One region of the Streptomyces sp. G7(2002) genome, then DNA from elsewhere that is predicted to be linked to it. Evidence: riboswitches for the same ligand, from Rfam matches in the RefSeq annotation. Region 1 holds a riboswitch; each other region holds the start of a gene.
What was found. Region 1 has a riboswitch for cobalamin ahead of NUT86_RS10795 (cobalamin biosynthesis protein). Riboswitches for the same ligand answer to the same signal wherever they lie in the genome.

Region 1 (4,564 bases):
CGGCCCTCGGCGGCCCGCCGGGCGATCGCGTCCGCCAGCCCGCGCTCCCGCAGCCACTCCAGCGCCCGCACCGTGCCCCGGGTCCCCGGCAGCACCACCAGATCGGCGTCGGCCAGCTCCTCGGCCCGGTCCACGAACCGCACCACCACGCCCGGTTCGGCGGCCAGCGCGTCCACGTCCGTGAAGTTCGACATCAGCGGTACGGCACAGACCGCCACCCGCAGCACATCCGCACCGTGCGGCGGTGCCACCACGCTCTCGCGCACCGCGCCGCGCAGCGACACCCGCAGACCGTCCTCCTCGTCGATGCCGAGCCCGTGCGCGAACGGCAGCACACCCAGCGTCCGCCGCCCGGTGAGGCCGCGCAGCATCTCCAGCCCCGGCTCCAGCAGCGTCACATCACCGCGGAACTTGTTGACCAGATACCCGGCGACCAGCGCCTGGTCCTCCTTGGACAGCAGCGCGGTGGTGCCGAAGAACGAGGCGAACACCCCGCCGCGGTCGATGTCGCCGACCACCACCACCGGGATACGGGCGGCCCGCGCGATGCCCATGTTGACGATGTCGGTCCGCCGCAGATTGATCTCGGCGGGGCTGCCGGCGCCCTCACAGATCACCGCGTCATGGGTACGCCGCAGCTCCTGGAGGCAGTCGGTCACGGTGCCGAGCAACTGCTCCTGGCGCCCGGCGTGGTAACCCCGGGCGCTGAGCTCGCCGACCGGCTTCCCCAGCAGCACCACCTGGCTGCTGCGGTCGCTGCCCGGCTTGAGCAGCACGGGGTTCATCAGCGCGGTCGGCTCCACCCGCGCCGCGGCGGCCTGCATCGCCTGGGCCCGTCCGATCTCCGCGCCCTCGCGCGTGACGAACGAATTCAGCGACATGTTCTGTGCCTTGAAGGGCGCCACCCGGACGCCCTGCCGGACCAGCCAGCGGCAGATGCCCGCCGTCACCACGCTCTTGCCGGCGTCGGACGTCGTGCCGGCCACCAGCAGCCCACCGCCGACGGCCCCGCCGGATACCTTCAACCGCCCGTTCACCGGCTCCTCCTCCTGCGCCGGGACCCCGGCTGTCGTGCGCGCAGCGCCGCGCCGGCCACCAGCCGCGCTGTCACCGTCGTCGCCAGCGCCAGCACGCTCACCCGGCGGGAGAGCCGCACCGCCCGCTCGATGTCGTCCGCCGCCACCGGCGGCGCCGCACCGTTGAGCACCGGACGGTGTTCCACCCGCCCGCCGTACGCCAGCGTGCCGCCCAGCCGTACGCCCAGCGCTCCCGCGAACGACGCCTCCACCGGGCCCGCGTTGGGGCTCGGATGCGCACCGCCGTCCGTCCGCCAGGCCCGCAGCGCACCGCGCCGGTCGGGGCCCGCGAGCACGGTCAGCGCGGCGGTCAGCCGGGAGCCGGGCCAGCCGGCGAGATCGTCGAGCCGGGCCGCGGCCCAGCCGAAGCGGCGGTAGCGCGGCGACTTGTGCCCCACCATCGCGTCCAGGGTGTTCACCGCGCGGAACGCCACCAGACCGGGCACCCCGCCCAGCGCGCCCCACACGAGGGCGCCCACCACCGCGTCGGAGGTGTTCTCGGCGACCGACTCCACCACCGCACGGGCCATCTGCGGCCCGTCCAGCGCCTGCGGATCGCGCCCGCACAGATGGGGCAGCCGCTCCCGCGCCACGTCCAGGTCACCCGCCGTCAGCGCCCCGCCGACGGCCCGTGCCTCCCGGCCGAGCGAGGTGCCGCCCAATACGGCCCAGACCGTCGCCGCGGTCAGCGCGACCCGGGCGCCGCCGCGGAGCGGTGACGGAGAAGCGGAGGGGGCTGAGGGGGAAGCGGGGGCGGCGCCCCGTACGGCGCGCTGCAGCAGCGCGGCAGCGGCGGCGGCACCGCCCGCACACAGCACGGTGTGAGCCGCCCCGTAACCACGGTGGTCGCGCCACAGCCGGCGCTCGACGGCAGCCGCGGCCCGGCCGAACGCGGCCACCGGATGGCCGCGCCGCGGATCCGCCGCGATCAGGTCGCCGAGAAAGCCGAGGGCCGCGCCGCACGCATATCCCGCGTGTTCGCCGCGCATCGGATCAGACCGCCGTCAGGCCTCGAAGGAGCCCTGCGGCAGCGGGAAGTGGGGATCTCAGGGGGCGGCCGGGCATGGCGGTATGTCCTCACTCAGGGTCCGCGCCCTGGCTCGACGTGACGGCGACAAGAGTCTCCTGGCTCCCGGATCGGCGTGTCCTCCGGCCTTCCAGTCCCGTCTACGTCATCCGACGTACACGAGGCGGACCGTGGCCTTCGCTGGAGGAACGCTCCCCGGTGACAGTGGCGGGACCGCGCCGGATTCGCACCGGACTTCCTCAGCTGTCGCCGAATGGCTCCGGCAGTCCACCACGCCCCGCGAATGCCCGTCAACTCACCCTTGACCTGCGACGCTGTCCCGTGGCAGGCGCTGTGGTGCACGCCACAGCGTGGCAGCCGGGTCACAGACGGTTGCCTGCGCCCCTGATCCCACGTCACTATCTGGTGCACGGCGGCGACGCGGCCGCCGGAAGGGGGCCGGGGGATGCCGGAGCACGCTGACCGCCAGGAGATCCGCATCAGGATCACGGGCACGAACAATCCCGAGCAGGACGTCGAGGACCTCAAGGCCTGGCTGGAGCGCGAGCCGTGGCTGAGCCGGCGGCCGCACGACTGGGAGCTGCGGCCGGCGGGGGAGCCCGACGAGGGCCCCGGCGACATGGCCATCGGCATAGACGACCTGATCCTGGTCGTCGTCGGCGCGGCGGCCGCGGAGATCACCAAAAGCCTCGGCATCGCCCTGCGCGAGTGGCTGCGGCGCCGCAGGGAGGACCGCGACACCGGCGAACGGCCCGCCGTGGCGGTCGGCGGCGGGGACGGCGAACTGCGCGCACTCGGCGACCCGGGACCGGATGCCCCCGAGATTCCCGATCCCGGCAGCCCGGCGAACGGGGGCGGCAGCACCGCCGGGGACTGAGCCGGATGGCCGAGTACGACGCGCGGGGCAAGGTCAACCGGGCGCTGCTGATCTGTGTCGACGACTACCGGCGGCTGCGTCCGCTCCCGGCGGTGCGGGACAACCCCCGGGAACTGGAGCGGGTCCTGCTCGCCCCCGGCACCGATCTGTTCACCAAGGGCGAGGTCGTCATCTGCCGGCCCCAGGAGCCGTGGGAGGTCGAACAGGCGCTGGACGCCGTCACCCAGGAGGCCCGCGGACTGCTGCTGGTCTACTTCTCCGGCCACGGCCGGGTGGGCCCGGACGGCGGCAATCTGCAGCTCATGGTCGGTGCGTCGGAACGGCGTCACAAGACCGTCTCCTGGCAGGACCTGGTGCTGTCCTACCTGGACAACGCCCGGGCCGACCGGATCGTGATCGTCCTGGAGTGCTGTTACGCAGGCAACGCCGGTGAAGCCTTCCACGCCTGCCGCACCCCGACGTCACTGCTGATGGCCGCGCAGCCCAACCGCCGTATCTTCAGCGGCGAGGAGCCCACCGGCGGCAGCGTCTTCACCCGTGCCCTGCTGCGGACCCTGGAACAGGGCATTCCCGGCAAGCGGTTCGTCACCTTCGAGGACCTCGTCCGGGAGCTGCGGGAACAGCTGGCCGGTGAGCGGACCCCGATGGGCGACGTCTGGGAGCCCCGCTCGGCGAAGCAGAACACCGTCGACGACGTCATCCTGTCCTTCGCCACCCCCGAGATCCGGCCGCCCACCCCGCTGCGGATCCGCTTACGCCGCCGCCTGAACTCCCGTTTCCGGCACTGGTTCCGCATCCTGATGGTGCTGGCGATCATCCTCGTACCGGCCACCGCGGGCGTCGTGCTGCTGAACCTCCCGAACGACGCGGAAGCCTGCCCGCCCGCCCTCGAACTGCGGCTGCTGACCGCCCCCGAGGCCGAACCCGCGCTCCGCCAGGCGGCCTTCGACTACGAGATGTCCGGCGCCAACACCCGGCCCCTCAACGGAGAGGGCGACCTCCCCGACGGCTGCCGGCGCGCCCAGATCACCGTCTACTCCGCCGCCAAGGACCAGGTCGACCAGGGCTTCGCCGCCGCCGGCCGCTGGCAGGGCGAGGCCCACGGCACCGGCAAGGACGGACCGGACGACCAGGGCATCGACCCCCTCCACCGGCCCGGACCCCAGCCCGACATCTGGATCCCCGAATCCACCGCCGACTACTACGCGGCCCGCCGCGGGATGCCCGCCAAGGGCTCCCCGGCGACCCTCCACTACAGCGCCCCGGTCGCCTACACCCCCTTGGTCGTCGGCATCCCGGCACACCGCCGGCTGGACGACGTCGAACCGGCCGCCGCCTCCTGGCGGAAGCTGCTCACCGGCACCGACCGCACCCACCACGACCTCCGGCTCCTGCGGCCGAGCCCGGTGCTCTCCGGCACCGGGCTGCTGCACACCATCGGCCTCTACCTCACCCACGACGGCACGGGCACCGCCTCGTCCGGCGCGCCCGACCTCACCCTCGCCCGGCACGCCGAGGAGCGGCTGTCCGCCCCGGGCAGCCAGTACGCGGGCAGCACCGAACTGCTGTGTTCGCTGCGCCCCG
Region 2 (4,564 bases), 2.1 Mb from region 1:
TGCGGGAAATCCGTACCCGTGTCATTGATCTGCTCGAAGAGCCCCTCCGGCGCCAGGTTCACCACGAATTGTCCAGTCGCCTCGATATTGCGCAAGGTGTCCTTGCGTCCAACGGAAGTGAACTGCACAACGGGCGGCGCGACGCTGGCGATCGTAAAGAAGGAGTGCGGGGCCAGGTTCGCAGAAGCACAATCAGGGCTGATCGTCGAGACCCAGGCGATGGGCCGCGGCACCACCACCGCGGTCAGGAGCTTGTAGAACTCGTTGCGGGACATGGCAGCAGGGTCGAAGTCGGTACGCATGGTGATCAGTATCCACACGGGCGGCCGCGGATCCCACAGTGGATCTACGTCGCGTTCGGCAGTGTCTGCCGTCCCACCACCACTCACCGCAGCCAAGGCGCTGACCGAAGTCCGAGGACGGGCATCGGCGTGTCACGGGGACGCACGAGACGGGCTGGAACTCCTGGTACGCAGCAGCGGGTTGGGGGCTGCGGTCCGCACCGGGTGCCTCGGCCACCAGCCCTAACGGTCCCATCGGTACGACCGCGCCTACCTCAACAGCTTCCGGCCCGACTGGCCCGACTGGCCGACGTCATGACGTACGCCTGCACCTGCAGCTGGACCTCGGCCCGCGGATCCAGGACGCCCGGCTGGACGACTACGCCCGACTGCTCGCCGCCCAGGGGCTGCGCCGCAATTGCGGCGCCCACACCCGGGTGGCCACTACATGCCAGTTCAGGGACGGCCCAAAGCCGTGAGCCGAGACGTCACGACGGCCAGATGATGCGACGTCGCCCAGGCTCGCCACTCCGTCCCGCCGCCTGCTTTCGCCCGCTGCCGTTTCGCACAGTCCTGCAAACGAGCGTCTCCCCACGACGTGCCCGCGCCGGTGGGCGGCCAATGAGGCGAGGAGACCAGGTCACGACTGAGGGTGAAGAAGTCGTCGTTGCCGGGACGGATCTTTGGATAGACGAAGACCTGCCAGTCTGCCGCCGTGGTGTAACGCATGTTGGGATGCGGAGTCCCACGAGTCCTCAGCGGCATTCGCGGGTGCGTTACACCGAAGTCGCCGAAATCAGGAAAGTTTCCACGCCACCGATCGCAAACCTGCTTCCAGAGAAGCGCGTCTTCCCTCACTACCGGCGTTGCTCGTCCACGTGGGAAGTTCGCCAGATTGACCGGGAAGGCACCGGCGGCCACGCACTCATGGCGCCAAGGCCAACGCGCCATGTGATGGAGAGTTTCCAGCACCTCAACTGTCAGTGCCGCCCTTCTGTCCCGAGAATGCACGGGTCCGGCGTCAATGAGCAGATCGATTTCCTCCGGAACAGCGTGGAGTGTGCGGAGCATCTCGCGGACTCGTGCATCGTCCGGGCGCAGTTCTTGTGCATCACGAGCCGACGAGATGCGTAGACAACCGCCCTGCTGGTGCCACGCCATCACCGCACGAACCTCAGCGAGCGTCTCATCGGTATCAGTACCTCTGAAGACCGGGCGCATCGCGACCTGCCGCTGGCTCAGTGACTCACCGACCCGCACCATCGGACCGCCCACATCACCTTTGAGCACCCGCACGGCCGGTAAGGCTCCGCAATCGACCGTGAGGACCATTCCATTCGGAACGTAGTCCATGGCACGGTTGCAGAAGGTCTCCAGAAGATCTCGAACGTCGCAGTCGGGCACGACCTCCATCACCGGGCGTATCTGCGACTGCACCTCCGCCGACGCATGTCCCAGTGCCAGAAACTCCCCCACCTTGCCCTTGAGAATGGGAACGTAGGCCACCGGCTCCCCCAAGCACAGTACGCACTAAGCCAGTTGAAGTACCAATCACTACTCCCAGAATGACGCATCGTTCCCATACCCGACAGAGTCTCGAATCAGCCATCCCGACTCAAAGTGCAGAATCAAGGTCTGGTTCACGGAATGCGATCCGCCTTGTCTACCCTGGACCGGCAGCTGGTTCGCCCCGTCCGCCAGACGGGGTGTCGCAAGAGGGAACCCGGTGGGAGTCCGGGACTGCCTCGCAGCGGTGAGTGGGAACGACCGCCGTCATGAAGCACTGGGCCCGCATGGGACCTGGGAAGCGACGGTCAGTAGGTGTCCGGTCCTTCGGGATGTGCCCATGAGTCCGAAGACCTGCCACTGCTCGTGCGGGGTGTATCGCCGCGCACGGATTCACGCGTCCCGGCAGCGGGACCGCTGAGCGAGTGGTGTGTTCCACCCAGCCCTGCGCAGAGCGGGGGCGGGCGGGCCCGCACCCCGTTCGCGGCCCGGCGCCGGCCCTCACGACGACTCGCGAAGGAGAGTTTCGTGCCCGGCGAACCGAGCATTCCCTCCAGCCCCTCCCCCAGAGCGCCCCGCCCGAGCGGACCCTGTGTCCTGCTCAAGCATGGTGAGGTCTTCCTCAAGGGCCGCAACCGGCACCTGTTCACCGAGCGGCTGCACGACAACCTCCGCGGCGCCCTGCGCGGCATCGGCGGTTCCACATGGATCAAGTCCGGCCAGAACGTCACCGTGCTCGGCGGCGAGGTCCCGTTGGACGACCTCGTGGAGCGCGCCCGCCGGGTGATCGGGTTCAACTCGGTGGAGCCTGCCCTGCGCGTTCCGAGCACCGTGTCGGACATCACCGAGACAGCCGTGGAGGCGCTCGCCACCGCTCGCGCGGAACGGCCCGGAATCAGTTTCGCCGTGCGGGCCAAGCGGCGGAACAAGAACTTCGAGATGACCTCCTCGCAGTTCGAGCGCTTTCTCGGGGCCCGTATCCGGGAAGCCCTCGGTCCCCTGCCGGTGAACCTCTCCAGCCCGGATGTACTGGTCTCGGTCGAGATCGACCACAAGGAGAGCTACGTCTCCTGGACCCGTCACCAGGGGCCGGGCGGACTGCCCGTGGGCTCCAGCGGACGCGCCCTGGTACTGCTCTCCGGCGGCTACGACTCGCCCGTGGCGGCCTACCGGGCGATGCGCCGCGGACTGCGCTGCGACTTCGTGCACTTCACCGGCGCTCCGTACACGAACGCCGCTTCGGTCTACAAGGCTTACGCCCTCGCCCGTGAACTCAACCGCTACCAGCCCGGTGGGCGACTGCACGTCATCGCGCTCGGTCACGCACAGAAGCAACTGGCCATCGCGGGGGCCGGCCGGCTCCAGGTCGTTGCGCAGCGAAGGCTGATGGTTCGCGCCGCTTCCGCGCTGGCGGACCGGACCCGGGCTGAGGCACTGGTGACCGGCGACAGCCTGGGGCAGGTGGCCAGTCAGACCCTGGCGAACATGGCCGCCGTCGACGAGGCGGCAACCCTGCCGGTGCTGCGGCCGCTGGTCGGCTGGGAGAAGCAGGAGATCATCAACGAAGCCCGGTCCATCGGCACCGCGGAGATCTCCGTGCTGCCGGACGAGGACTGCTGCAAGCTCCTCGCACCGCCCCGGGTCACCCTCTGCGCCGGGCTGACCGACCTGCATACGGTGGAGAAGCGCCTCGACCTGGACGACGTGGTGGACGGCCTGCTGCGCGACATCCAGGTCATGTAACCGGGAGACTCCGGCGAGGAGGCGGAGCCCGGCGCGGACAGCCCGGACCTCCGCCCCGAGTCCGGCCGCCCCGTTCCATCCGTATGTGCGACGGAGCAGTCCGGTCGGCGTCCTCATGTCCCGCGAGATGGCCGGTGAGGAGCCCCGACGGTGCTCGTGATCGGAATCGGCGCGGGGGACCCGGACCATGTGACTCTGGCTGCCGTGCGGGCCATGCGGGACTGTGAGGTGTTCTTCCTTCTGGACAAAGGCCAGGCACCCTGCTCAAGCCGGCCCGGAACGCCTTTCAATCGCCAGCCGACATGCCGTCTACTTCTGCGTTGTCTTGGCGATGGCGTCTCGGAGGCCGGCTAGTAGGGCATCCAGTGCGAGGTCGAAGCGGGCCTGGTGGTCGGCTGGCGTGCCGAGTCCGCCCGCGACCGCTTCGGACAGTGTGGGGAACGCGGTTAGGGCGAAGGCATCGTCGGTGGGCTGCTCGGAGTGCCCGGGGATGTCAGCTGCTTCGGCAAGGCAGTGCCCGATCACCAGTGTGGTGACGGAGTTGACGATCCGCATGGCCTCGACAGGTGCGATCCCGGCGTGCCCAAGCGCTGCTGCCGTGTCCTCAACTGCCTGGAGTGCTGCGGGGGACCGGACAGGGCGCGTGGCTACCAGCGCGATCACCCCGGTATGCCGAAGCAGTTCAGCTCGGAAGGCCGCGGCAAACTCCTTCAGGCGCAGTGGCCATTCGTCTGCCGGCCCATCGAAGGAGGGGCGCACGGCTGAGACCACCAGCTCGACCAGGCCGTCAAGTAGGGCGGCTTTGTTGGGCAGGTAGTGGTAGAGGGTCATTGCCTCGACGCCGAGCTCGGCGCCCAGGCGGCGCATGGACAGCTTCTCGACGCCGTCCCGGTCGGCGACTTCCAGGGCCGCGCGCAGCACCTTGTCGCGAGTGAGCCCCACCCGCTTGCTGGTCGTTCCCATTTATCGACAGCTCCAGTTGACTTTCTTACATCGTAAGGCAAGAGTGGCGGCCCAGTCGGAGCCTTACGTCG
Region 3 (4,564 bases), 2.1 Mb from region 1:
TTGTGACCCCAGCGGGTATCTCACCACCCGAACGGCCCATGCCCCGACGAGAGGAGCTGTTCCGGATGATGCGTCGAGTTCGTGTACTGCTGCTGACTGTCTTACTGCTGGTGACGGGCTCGGTGATGTCATCCGCGCCGGCCTCCGCCGTCATCGGCGGGTCGAAGAGCACCTACGGCCCGTGGGCGGTGCGCATGCTCGTCGACGGCAAACCGGCGTGCACCGGGACGGCGGTCGCACGCCAGTGGATCCTCAGTGCCTCGCACTGCTTCTTCGAGCAGGCGCAGCCGATCGCCGACAAACGGATCTCGTTCCGGGTCGGCAGCCTCGATGTGCGGAAGGGCACCACGGTCCATCCGGTTCCCGGTGGACGCGTGGGAAGCGCGCACGCCGACATGATGCTCATCAAGGTCCCGCCGATGACGGTCGGCACGGCGCGTTTGGCCACGGCCCGTGCCGTCCCCGGCCAGGCCGTGCGGCAGTACGGGTGGGGCGCCACCTGCGACGGGGACGAAAACACCTGCCAGTCACCGGTGCTCAAGCAGTCGGAACTCCGGGTCGTACGGCCGGACGACCCCCGATGCGCCGGCTACACCGCACCGGGCGGCTCGGACTTCTGCATGGAAAAAGTGTCCGGGATTCCTGCCGGCGGCGACTCCGGAGGCCCGGTGATGAGCATCGGCCCACGCGGCACCGAAACCCTCCTCGGTGTCTTTGACGGCTCCGACCGGGAGAAGATCGCCGAGGCAGGGGAGATCTCCCAGCAACTCGCCTGGATCCACTCGGTCACCCGGAAATAGCGCAGAGCACGGGCAGGAGCGGACGCAGCCGGCTGCCGCGACACACACAGAAGCCACACCGCGAGTCCGGCCAGGCGCAGTGCCAGACCGGCTCGCCGCCCTCCCTGGTCGAGCTCAGGCCGCTCGCAGGGAAGGAGACCCTGGAGACCATCGGGCCGCCCGACGGCCTCTGGCAGTGCGGGCAACTCCAGGTGCTGCGGGGATAGTCGGCCTCGCCGGTGATGAGGCGGCGCACGAGGGTCGTCAGGTGGTGCCTGGCCCGGCTGGCCGGCTTCTGGTCAGCCCTCCACTTCGGACAGCCGGATCGCCTCACCCGGCAGCACGGGTTCGCCCACGTCGACGGAGTGCAGGACGTGCGCCAGGATCTCCGCGCCCCGGACCACCCTGGGGCCCGGCCGGTTGAAGTAGGCGGGCCCGTCGAGGACCCAGACGGCGTCGTTGCGCACGGCGGGCAGTTCGTTCCAGCCCGGCAGTTCGGTGAGCAGACTGCGCTCTTGCAGCGTCCGGTCGGGGCTGAAGCCGCAGGGCAGCACGAGGAGGACGTCGGGGCGCGCGGCGCGTACCGCACTCCACTCCATCGGCCTGGTGTGCTCGCCCGGCGCCGCGAGCAGCGGCGTGCCACCGGCGCAGGTGACCTGCTCCGGTACCCAGTGCCCCGCGGGCCAGAGCGGGTCGAGCCACTCGATGGCCACCACACGCGGCCGCGGGAGCCCGGCAGTCAGCCGCTCCACCGTTGCCAGGCGTGCGCGGAGCTGCTCCCGCCGCCGCTCGGCGCGTTCGCGTACGCCCAGCAGCGCGCCCACGGTGACCAGGCAGTCCAGTACATCGCCCAGGGTCCGCGGCTCCAGGCTGAGCACCTTGGTGTCGGCGTCCAGGACCCGGACGGCCTGGGAGACGTTGTTGTACGACACCGCGCAGACGTCGCAGAGGTCCTGTGTGAGGACCACGTCCGGAGTGAGGGCGGCGAGAGCCTGAGTGTCGAGGGTGTAGAGCGAGGAGCCCGCGTGGGAGGCGCCTCCCACCGCGTCGGAGATCTCCCGGCTGCTCAGGGTGTCCGCGGAGAACTCGGCAGCCGTGACGACGGGCACCCCGGCGACCGCCTCCGGCGGCCAGTCGCATTCGTGGGTGCGGCCCACCAGATCGGCGGTCAGACCGAGCTCGGCCACGAGGTCGGTGGCCGCCGGCAGCAGGGAGACGATGCGCATGTTCCGACCCTAGCCCCTTCCTGCGGCGGGGCAGGGTGGACTTGCTAGGACGTCCAACTATGTGTTCGTGGGCAAGGCCCGCGGTGCAGGGAAGCCGGTGTGAATCCGGCGCGGTCCCGCCACTGTGACCGGGAAGTGTGCTCTTCGAGCAGGACAGGCCACTGACGGAGGAATCCGTCGGGAAGGCCGGGGAGTACGCGCTGATCCGGGAGTCAGGATACCGGCCGCGGGGTGTTCCGTGTTGTCCACGAGGATGGAGCAGACACACATGGCACCGGTCCGTACCCACGACCCAGGTGATCCGGCGGAGCAAGCGGTGGCGCACGCCAACCCCTAGCTCCGCGACGGCTCTTCGGCCTTCGCGTCCCACGGCCCGCCCGTACACACGCCCCACCGGGTGTTGTCTTCGGCTTGCCGTGCCATCCCCGGATCTCACCTGACGAGAGCAGGCTCTCATGGTCCGTGAACTGACACATTTCATCGGCGGCAAGCACGCACCGGGAACTTCAGGGCTCTTCGCCGACGTGTACGACCCCAATACCGGCCTGGTCCAGGCCCGTGTCCCGCCGGCCGGGCGGGCGGAAACCGAGCGGGTGATCGCCGACGCCGAGTCGGCACAGCAGGAGTGGGGCGAGTGGAATCCGCAGCGCCGCGCCCGGGTGCTGCGGATTCGGTGTGCGTCCTGTCGCCGGAGACAGGACGCACACCGAGCACGGTCCCGTCCGCTCAGCGGTGAGCGAAGTCCGGCGGGCGCTTGTCGACGAAGGCGAAGGTGATACGGACCTGGCGCTGTCGTCACCCGCAGCCCGACGGGCCCGGGAGCGCGTTGTTCCCTGAAGGGCGCAGCTAATCTTCACGGATGGCCGACGAACCCATGATGGCGAACGTGCAGATTGACGAAGCGGGCCTTGTCCTGGCGAAGGACCCGCATGCAGATGGGTCTTACTACTTCCCCCATCATGGCCAGGCGGCGGATGTTGAGTGCTGTTCTCTGTCCCTGGCCGAGGCGCTGCACGCGCGAATCCGGCCCGTCGGAACTGCTGAAACCGTGTTACGGAACTGGGCGACGGGCGGCCCGGTGAGGGCAGCTGCGCTCTGGGATGATCCGGCGGCAGTTGATCCGGTGCGGGTCAGGGCGGGCGCCGTCGTCATCCGCGACGAGCAGATGTTGCTCATCGGCTTCGAGGAGGAGGACGGGACAACCGTTCTACGAGATCCCCGGCGGCGGAGTCGAGACCGGAGAGACGCTGCACGCAGCGGCGGTCAGAGAGCTGCGAGAGGAGTCTGGCCTAGCCGGAAGCGTGATCAAGGAGGTAGCCCGCGTCTGGAAGGACAATCGCCGTGAGCACTACTTCCTCCTAAAAGCCGAAGGCGAGATCGGCGCCCGTGAACAACTCGACAACTACGGCGGCACGCCGGTATGGGTCCCGATAGACCTGCTGCCCACAACCCCGGTCTGGCCGCGGCGACTTGCTTGGCGCATCGCCCACTGGCACACGGCAGGCTGGCCGACCCCGCCGGCCGAGCTCGCCGACAGCATCCACGACCTACAAGCCGACTGCACTTGGTAAGTGGGCTCTGGAGCCTCTCAGCAATGCCGGGCCCGCATCTGCCACTACACACGACGCGGCCACAGCCCATAGAACTGCAAGCACGTCGACGACCAGGCCGGAGCCTGACCAGAGCCACACGTGAGGCCCCCGCCCGAACTGGGTGGGGGCGCCTTGCGTTCTGCGCGCCAGAACTCCATCCGGGGCCGACAGGCGTCTACCTGGGTGAGCTCAAGCTACCTACTCCACCGCATACAGCAGGTTGTACTCAGCACCATCCGCCCTGAAGCGCAGACTGCGCTCACCAGGTGTATCCGTGATCCACTGCTCCCCGAGCCTGCCGTCCCCGACTGTTCCGCCGACCTCCCCGAGGGAGACGGCAATCGATCCCGTGAAGTCGCAGTCGTACTTGACGGTGTACATCCGGTCTCCCAGCACCGTCCCATTCCACACAGTGCCACGATTCTGGAGAACAAGCCTCGGCTCGTCGAAGCCGCTCCAGCCCTCAGTCGTGACGCACTTGAGCTTCTCCAGATAGAGCTTGGCCATACCGTCCCCTGTGAAGGATCCTTCTCGACACTTCACATCCTGCCGAGCCTCAATAAACGATCACTAAACGAATGGACGCGGTGTTCGCCGCCAAGGCGACACCCCGCCCGGGGAGGGTGGGGCATCGCTGTAGCCCTCGTCAGAGCAGCCAGTGTGCCCCCGGCACCACCAGCCCCAAGGCTGACCAGCCACACCAACAACGCCGGCGATACAAGCAGCTGCAGCTGGTGGCTCGCGCGAACCAGGAGGCCGCGGCGGCCCAGTCTTCACACCTGCGGGAGGTATCCCGAATGCACCCCCGAGACGGACACATCTTCTGGGCGCATGAACGCTCCGGCATCGAGTGCCGGTCGGTCAGTCGACGGTCGGCCAGTCCCACCCCAGCTGCAGGAAGAGACCGAGCCGGTCGGAGACACCGCGGATCTCGCTGATCCGGCCGGCGGTGACGGTGAGGACAAAG
Region 4 (4,564 bases), 4.8 Mb from region 1:
AAGGAGTCCTCGGAAACCTCGAAGTTCACCACGGAGAAGGCCGGCAAGGTCAACAAGCTCACCAACACCCCGTCCGGCGGGCAGACCGTGGGCACCGGCATGCCGGTCTCGATCCTCTTCGACAACCCGATAGCCAAGGACCGGCAGGCCGAGATAGAGAAGGCGCTGAAGGTCACCACCCAGCCGAAGGTCGAGGGCTCCTGGGGCTGGGTCAAGGACTACTCCGGCAAGGACCGCATCGACTGGCGGCCCAAGGACTACTGGCCGTCCGGCACCAAGGTCTCCGTGAAGGGCGCACTGTCCGGCATCAACTCCGGTGACGGCGGCTGGTTCGCCCGGGACTACGACTTCTCCTTCAACATCGGCGCCGACCACAAGGCCGTCATCGATGTCCCCTCGCACACGATGACCATGTACGAGAACGGCAAGAGCGTCGGCAGCATCCGCGGCTCCGCCGGTTCCCCGCAGGACCCGACCCGCGGCGGCGTGCACACCGTGCGCAGCAAGAACGCGGCCGAGACGATGGACTCCTCCACCATCGGCCATGGCGACGAGTGGAGCCTGGACTCCAAGTGGGTCACCCACCTCACCGCGTCCGGGACCTTCCTGCACTCCGCCCCGTGGAACAAGTCCATCGGTGTGGAGAACAACAGCCACGGCTGCTTCGGCATGACGACCTCGGACGCCAAGAGGGCCTACGACTTCCTGACGATCGGCTCCACCGTCGAGGTCAAGAACACCAGCAACACCAACAAGACCGACGTCGGCAACGGCCTGGAGGTCTGGCAGGAGAGCTGGGAGCAGTGGAAGCAGCGCAGCGCGCTGACGCACTGACCCGGCGGGCGCCCCTCCGCGGGGCCCGCGGCTGCGGATGACCAGCAGCCAAGAGACCACCGAACGCCGCCGCCCGGCCCCCAGGGGTGGCGGCGTTCGGCGTACCGGGCGAACCCGGCAGGCGGCGGGCGCCCGTGGCGCGGCGTCCGGTCAGCGGATCTCGCTCGCCGTACGGCGGTAGGTGGAGCGCCGGTCGTCGATCTCGGCCCAGCGGTCGCCGTAGACGTTCTCGATGATGCCCGGCTCCCGCAGGAAGTCGTGGGGGAAGCCCAGTGGCACCGCGCTGGTCCGGTCGAGCCGGGCCAGCGCGTCGGCGTCCAGCGTGATGCCGACGGCGCCGAGGTTGTCGAGGAGCTGGCTCTCCTTGGTGGCAGCGATGATCGGGATGATGTTGCCGGGCCGGCTGCGCAGCCACGCCAGGGCCACCTGCGCGGGGCTCCAGCCGCCCTGCTCGGCGATCTCCAGCACCGCGGTGACGGTCTCCTCCTCGTTGTGGTCCCGCACGGTGCCCGCGTCGACGGTGTCCAGCCGGCCCGTCTCGCCGCGGCGGTACTTTCCGGTGAGCTTGCCGGCCGCGAGCGGCGCCCAGGCCAGCACGGCCAGATCGAAGGCGCGGGCCTGCGGCAGCAGTTCGCGCTCCGGCGTCCGCTCCAGCAGGTTGTAGCGCAGCTGCGAGCCCGCGAAGGCGGTCCAGCCGCGCAGCTCGGCAAGGGTGTTGGCCTGCGCGATCTCCCAGGCGGGCCAGTCGGAGACGCCGATGTAGAGCACCTTTCCCGAGCGCACCACGTCGTCGAGTGCCCGCATCACCTCCTCCACGGGAGTGAAGTTGTCCCGTGCGTGCACCCACAGCACATCGAGGTGGTCGGTGCGCAGCCGGTCCAGGCTCGCCTCCACCGACCGGACCAGGTTCTTGCGGTGGTTGCCCGCCGCGTTCACCTCCCCCTTGCGGGTCGCGCAGGTGTACTTGCTGGCCAGGACGAAGCGGTCCCGGCGGCCTTCGAGCAGCTCACCGAGGATTCGCTCGGAGGTGCCGCCGGTGTAGTTGTTGGCGGTGTCGATGAAGTTGCCGCCCGCCTCCGCGTAGGCGTCCAGGATCCGGCCGCTGGTGTCCTTGGGGGCGCCCCAGCCCCAGTCGTCGCCGATGGTCATGGCGCCCAGACTCAGCTCGCTCACCCGCAGACCGGTCCTGCCGAACAGTGTGTAGCGCACGGTGTTCCCTTCGCTCAGCGACAGCTGCAGATCGTGCGCCCACGCTAGGAGCTGGAGCGCACTCCAGGGCAAGCGACGGCGCCGCGGGCGGGGCCGCGCGGCGTCCCGGCGGTGGCCCATGTCACCCGCGGGAGCCCCGGCCCCGGTGTCCGATCCGGGCGCCAGCGCCTAGGGTGGCCGGTGCAACTGGTTCGCCCTGCCCGCCAGGCAGGCGCGTCGCAAGAGGGAACCCGGTGGAAATCCGGGACTGCCCCGCAGCGGTGAGTGGGAACGACCGCCGTCATACGCACTGGGCCCGGCCGGGTCTGGGAAGCGACGGCCAGTAGATGTCCGCCTTCGGCGGACGTGCCCGCGAGTCCGAAGACCTGCCAGTGCCCCCGCGCCACCGGTGTGCGGGGTGATCTCGGTGACCTCGAGGGCGGGTCGGCGGACACATCGGGCGGGCACGGCCGGCGGCAGAGCGCCGGGGCCCGCCAGGTTTGCCGTCCCTTCGCGTCCTCGACCCTCCCGGGGTCCATGGAGACACACTCGCGAAGGAGAGTTCCGTGACCAGCAGGTCCGCAGCCGCGGCAGCACGAGCGACCGTGCACGGCTACCCCCGTCAGGGGCCGAACCGTGAACTGAAGAAGGCCATCGAGGGCTACTGGAAGGGCCGGGTCGGCGCCGACGCCCTCCGCACCACCGCCGCCGGGCTGCGCCGCGACAACTGGCAGCAGCTCGCCGGGGCCGGCGTCCACGAGGTGCCGACCGGCGACTTCTCGTACTACGACCACGTCCTGGACACCAGCGTGATGGTCGGCGCGATCCCGGCCCGGCACCGCGCCGCGGTGGCCGCCGACCCCCTGGACGGCTACTTCGCGATGGCCCGCGGCACCCAGGACGTGACGCCGCTGGAAATGACCAAGTGGTTCGACACCAACTACCACTATCTCGTACCGGAGTTGGGGCCGGACACGGTCTTCGCCGCGGACTCCGCCCAGCAGGTCGGCCAGCTGACGGAGGCGCTCGGCCTGGGCCTCGCCGCGCGCCCGGTCCTCGTCGGGCCGGTCACCTACCTCCTGCTGGCCAAGCCCGCGCCCGGCGTCGCGGCCGGCTTCGATCCGCTGACGCTGCTCGACCGGCTGCTGCCCGTCTACGCCGAGGTGCTCGCCGATCTGCGGGCGGCCGGCGCCGACTGGGTGCAGCTGGACGAGCCGGCGCTGGTGCAGGACCGCTCCCCCGCCGTGCTCAACGCGGCGGCCCGCGCCTACCGCGACCTCGGCACACTCACCGACCGCCCGCAGCTGCTGGTCGCCTCGTACTTCGACCGGCTGGGCGAGGCGCTGCCGGTGCTGGCCAAGGCGCCCGTCGAGGGCCTGGCGCTGGACTTCACCGGAGCCGCGGCCGGCAACCTCAAGGTTCTCGCTGCGGTCGGCGGGCTGCCCGGCAAGCGGCTGATCGCCGGCGTCGTCAACGGCCGCAATGTGTGGATCAACCACTACGAGAAGTCGCTGGCCACCCTGGGCACGCTCCTGGGCCTGGCCGGGCGGGTCGATGTGTCGTCCTCCTGCTCACTGCTGCACGTCCCGCTGGACACCGGCGCCGAGCGGGACATCGACCCGCAGATCGCCCGCTGGCTCGCCTTCGCCCGGCAGAAGACCACGGAGATCGTGACGCTGGCGCGCGGGCTGGCGCGGGGCACCGACACCATCGCGGCCGAACTCGCCGCCAACCGCGCGGACCTGTCCTCCCGGGCAGGCTCGGCGCTCACCCATGACCCGGCGGTGCGCTCCCGCGCCGCGGCCGTCACCGACGCCGACGGCCGCCGTTCCCAGCCGTACGCCGAACGTGCCGCCGCCCAGCGCGCGCACCTCGGGCTGCCGCTGCTGCCGACCACCACCATCGGTTCGTTCCCGCAGACCGCCGAACTGCGCACCGCCCGCGCCGAGCTGCGGGCCGGGCGGCTCGACGCCGAAGGGTACAAGGAGCGGATCTCGGCGGAGATCCGCGAGGTCCTCGCCTTCCAGGAGAAGGCCGGTATCGATGTGCTGGTGCACGGTGAGCCGGAACGCAACGACATGGTGCAGTACTTCGCCGAGCAGCTGACCGGCTATCTCGCCACCCAGCACGGCTGGGTGCAGTCCTACGGCACCCGCTATGTCCGGCCGCCGATCCTGGCCGGGGACATCTCCCGCCCCGGACCGATGACCGTGCGCTGGACCCGCTATGCCCAGTCGCTCACCGAGCGGCCGGTCAAGGGCATGCTCACCGGCCCGGTCACCATGCTCGCCTGGTCCTTCGTCCGCGACGACCAGCCGCTGGGCGACACCGCCCGCCAGGTGGCGCTCGCCCTGCGCGACGAGGTGAACGACCTGGAGGCGGCGGGCACTTCGGTCATCCAGGTCGACGAGCCGGCGCTGCGCGAGACGCTGCCGCTGCGCGCCGCCGGCCACGCGGAGTACCTGGCCTGGGCCACCGAGGCCTTCCGGCTCACCACCGGCGGGGTCCGGCCTGACACCCAGATCCACACCCATATGTGCTA

Region 2: linked by a shared signal. The riboswitch ahead of thiI (tRNA uracil 4-sulfurtransferase ThiI) and the one ahead of NUT86_RS10795 (cobalamin biosynthesis protein) in region 1 are both predicted to bind cobalamin.
Region 3: linked by a shared signal. The riboswitch ahead of NUT86_RS02275 (aldehyde dehydrogenase family protein) and the one ahead of NUT86_RS10795 (cobalamin biosynthesis protein) in region 1 are both predicted to bind cobalamin.
Region 4: linked by a shared signal. The riboswitch ahead of metE (5-methyltetrahydropteroyltriglutamate--homocysteine S-methyltransferase) and the one ahead of NUT86_RS10795 (cobalamin biosynthesis protein) in region 1 are both predicted to bind cobalamin.

Annotation. Positions count from the first base shown of each region.
Region 1 covers NZ_CP102609.1:2,645,739-2,650,302, reverse strand. The annotation lists gene NUT86_RS10800 (cobyric acid synthase) at 1-1,037, opposite strand, end outside; gene NUT86_RS10795 (cobalamin biosynthesis protein) at 1,034-2,065, opposite strand; cobalamin riboswitch at 2,195-2,344, opposite strand; gene NUT86_RS10790 (effector-associated constant component EACC1) at 2,549-2,980, shown strand; gene NUT86_RS10785 (vWA domain-containing protein) at 2,986-4,564, shown strand, end outside.
Region 2 covers NZ_CP102609.1:502,892-507,455, forward strand. The annotation lists gene NUT86_RS02235 (flavin reductase family protein) at 1-302, opposite strand, end outside; gene NUT86_RS02240 (beta family protein) at 738-1,787, opposite strand; cobalamin riboswitch at 1,945-2,163, shown strand; gene thiI (tRNA uracil 4-sulfurtransferase ThiI) at 2,316-3,530, shown strand; partial or broken gene NUT86_RS02250 (SAM-dependent methyltransferase) at 3,687-3,785, shown strand; gene NUT86_RS02255 (TetR/AcrR family transcriptional regulator C-terminal domain-containing protein) at 3,840-4,493, opposite strand.
Region 3 covers NZ_CP102609.1:507,797-512,360, reverse strand. The annotation lists gene NUT86_RS02285 (S1 family peptidase) at 66-800, shown strand; gene NUT86_RS02280 (cobalamin-binding protein) at 1,079-2,005, opposite strand; cobalamin riboswitch at 2,070-2,248, shown strand; partial or broken gene NUT86_RS02275 (aldehyde dehydrogenase family protein) at 2,461-2,670, shown strand; partial or broken gene NUT86_RS02270 (NUDIX domain-containing protein) at 2,865-3,576, shown strand; gene NUT86_RS02265 (hypothetical protein) at 3,796-4,104, opposite strand; gene NUT86_RS02260 (ester cyclase) at 4,459-4,564, opposite strand, start outside.
Region 4 covers NZ_CP102609.1:7,445,759-7,450,322, reverse strand. The annotation lists gene NUT86_RS31755 (L,D-transpeptidase family protein) at 1-834, shown strand, start outside; gene NUT86_RS31750 (aldo/keto reductase) at 985-2,043, opposite strand; cobalamin riboswitch at 2,229-2,416, shown strand; gene metE (5-methyltetrahydropteroyltriglutamate--homocysteine S-methyltransferase) at 2,589-4,564, shown strand, end outside.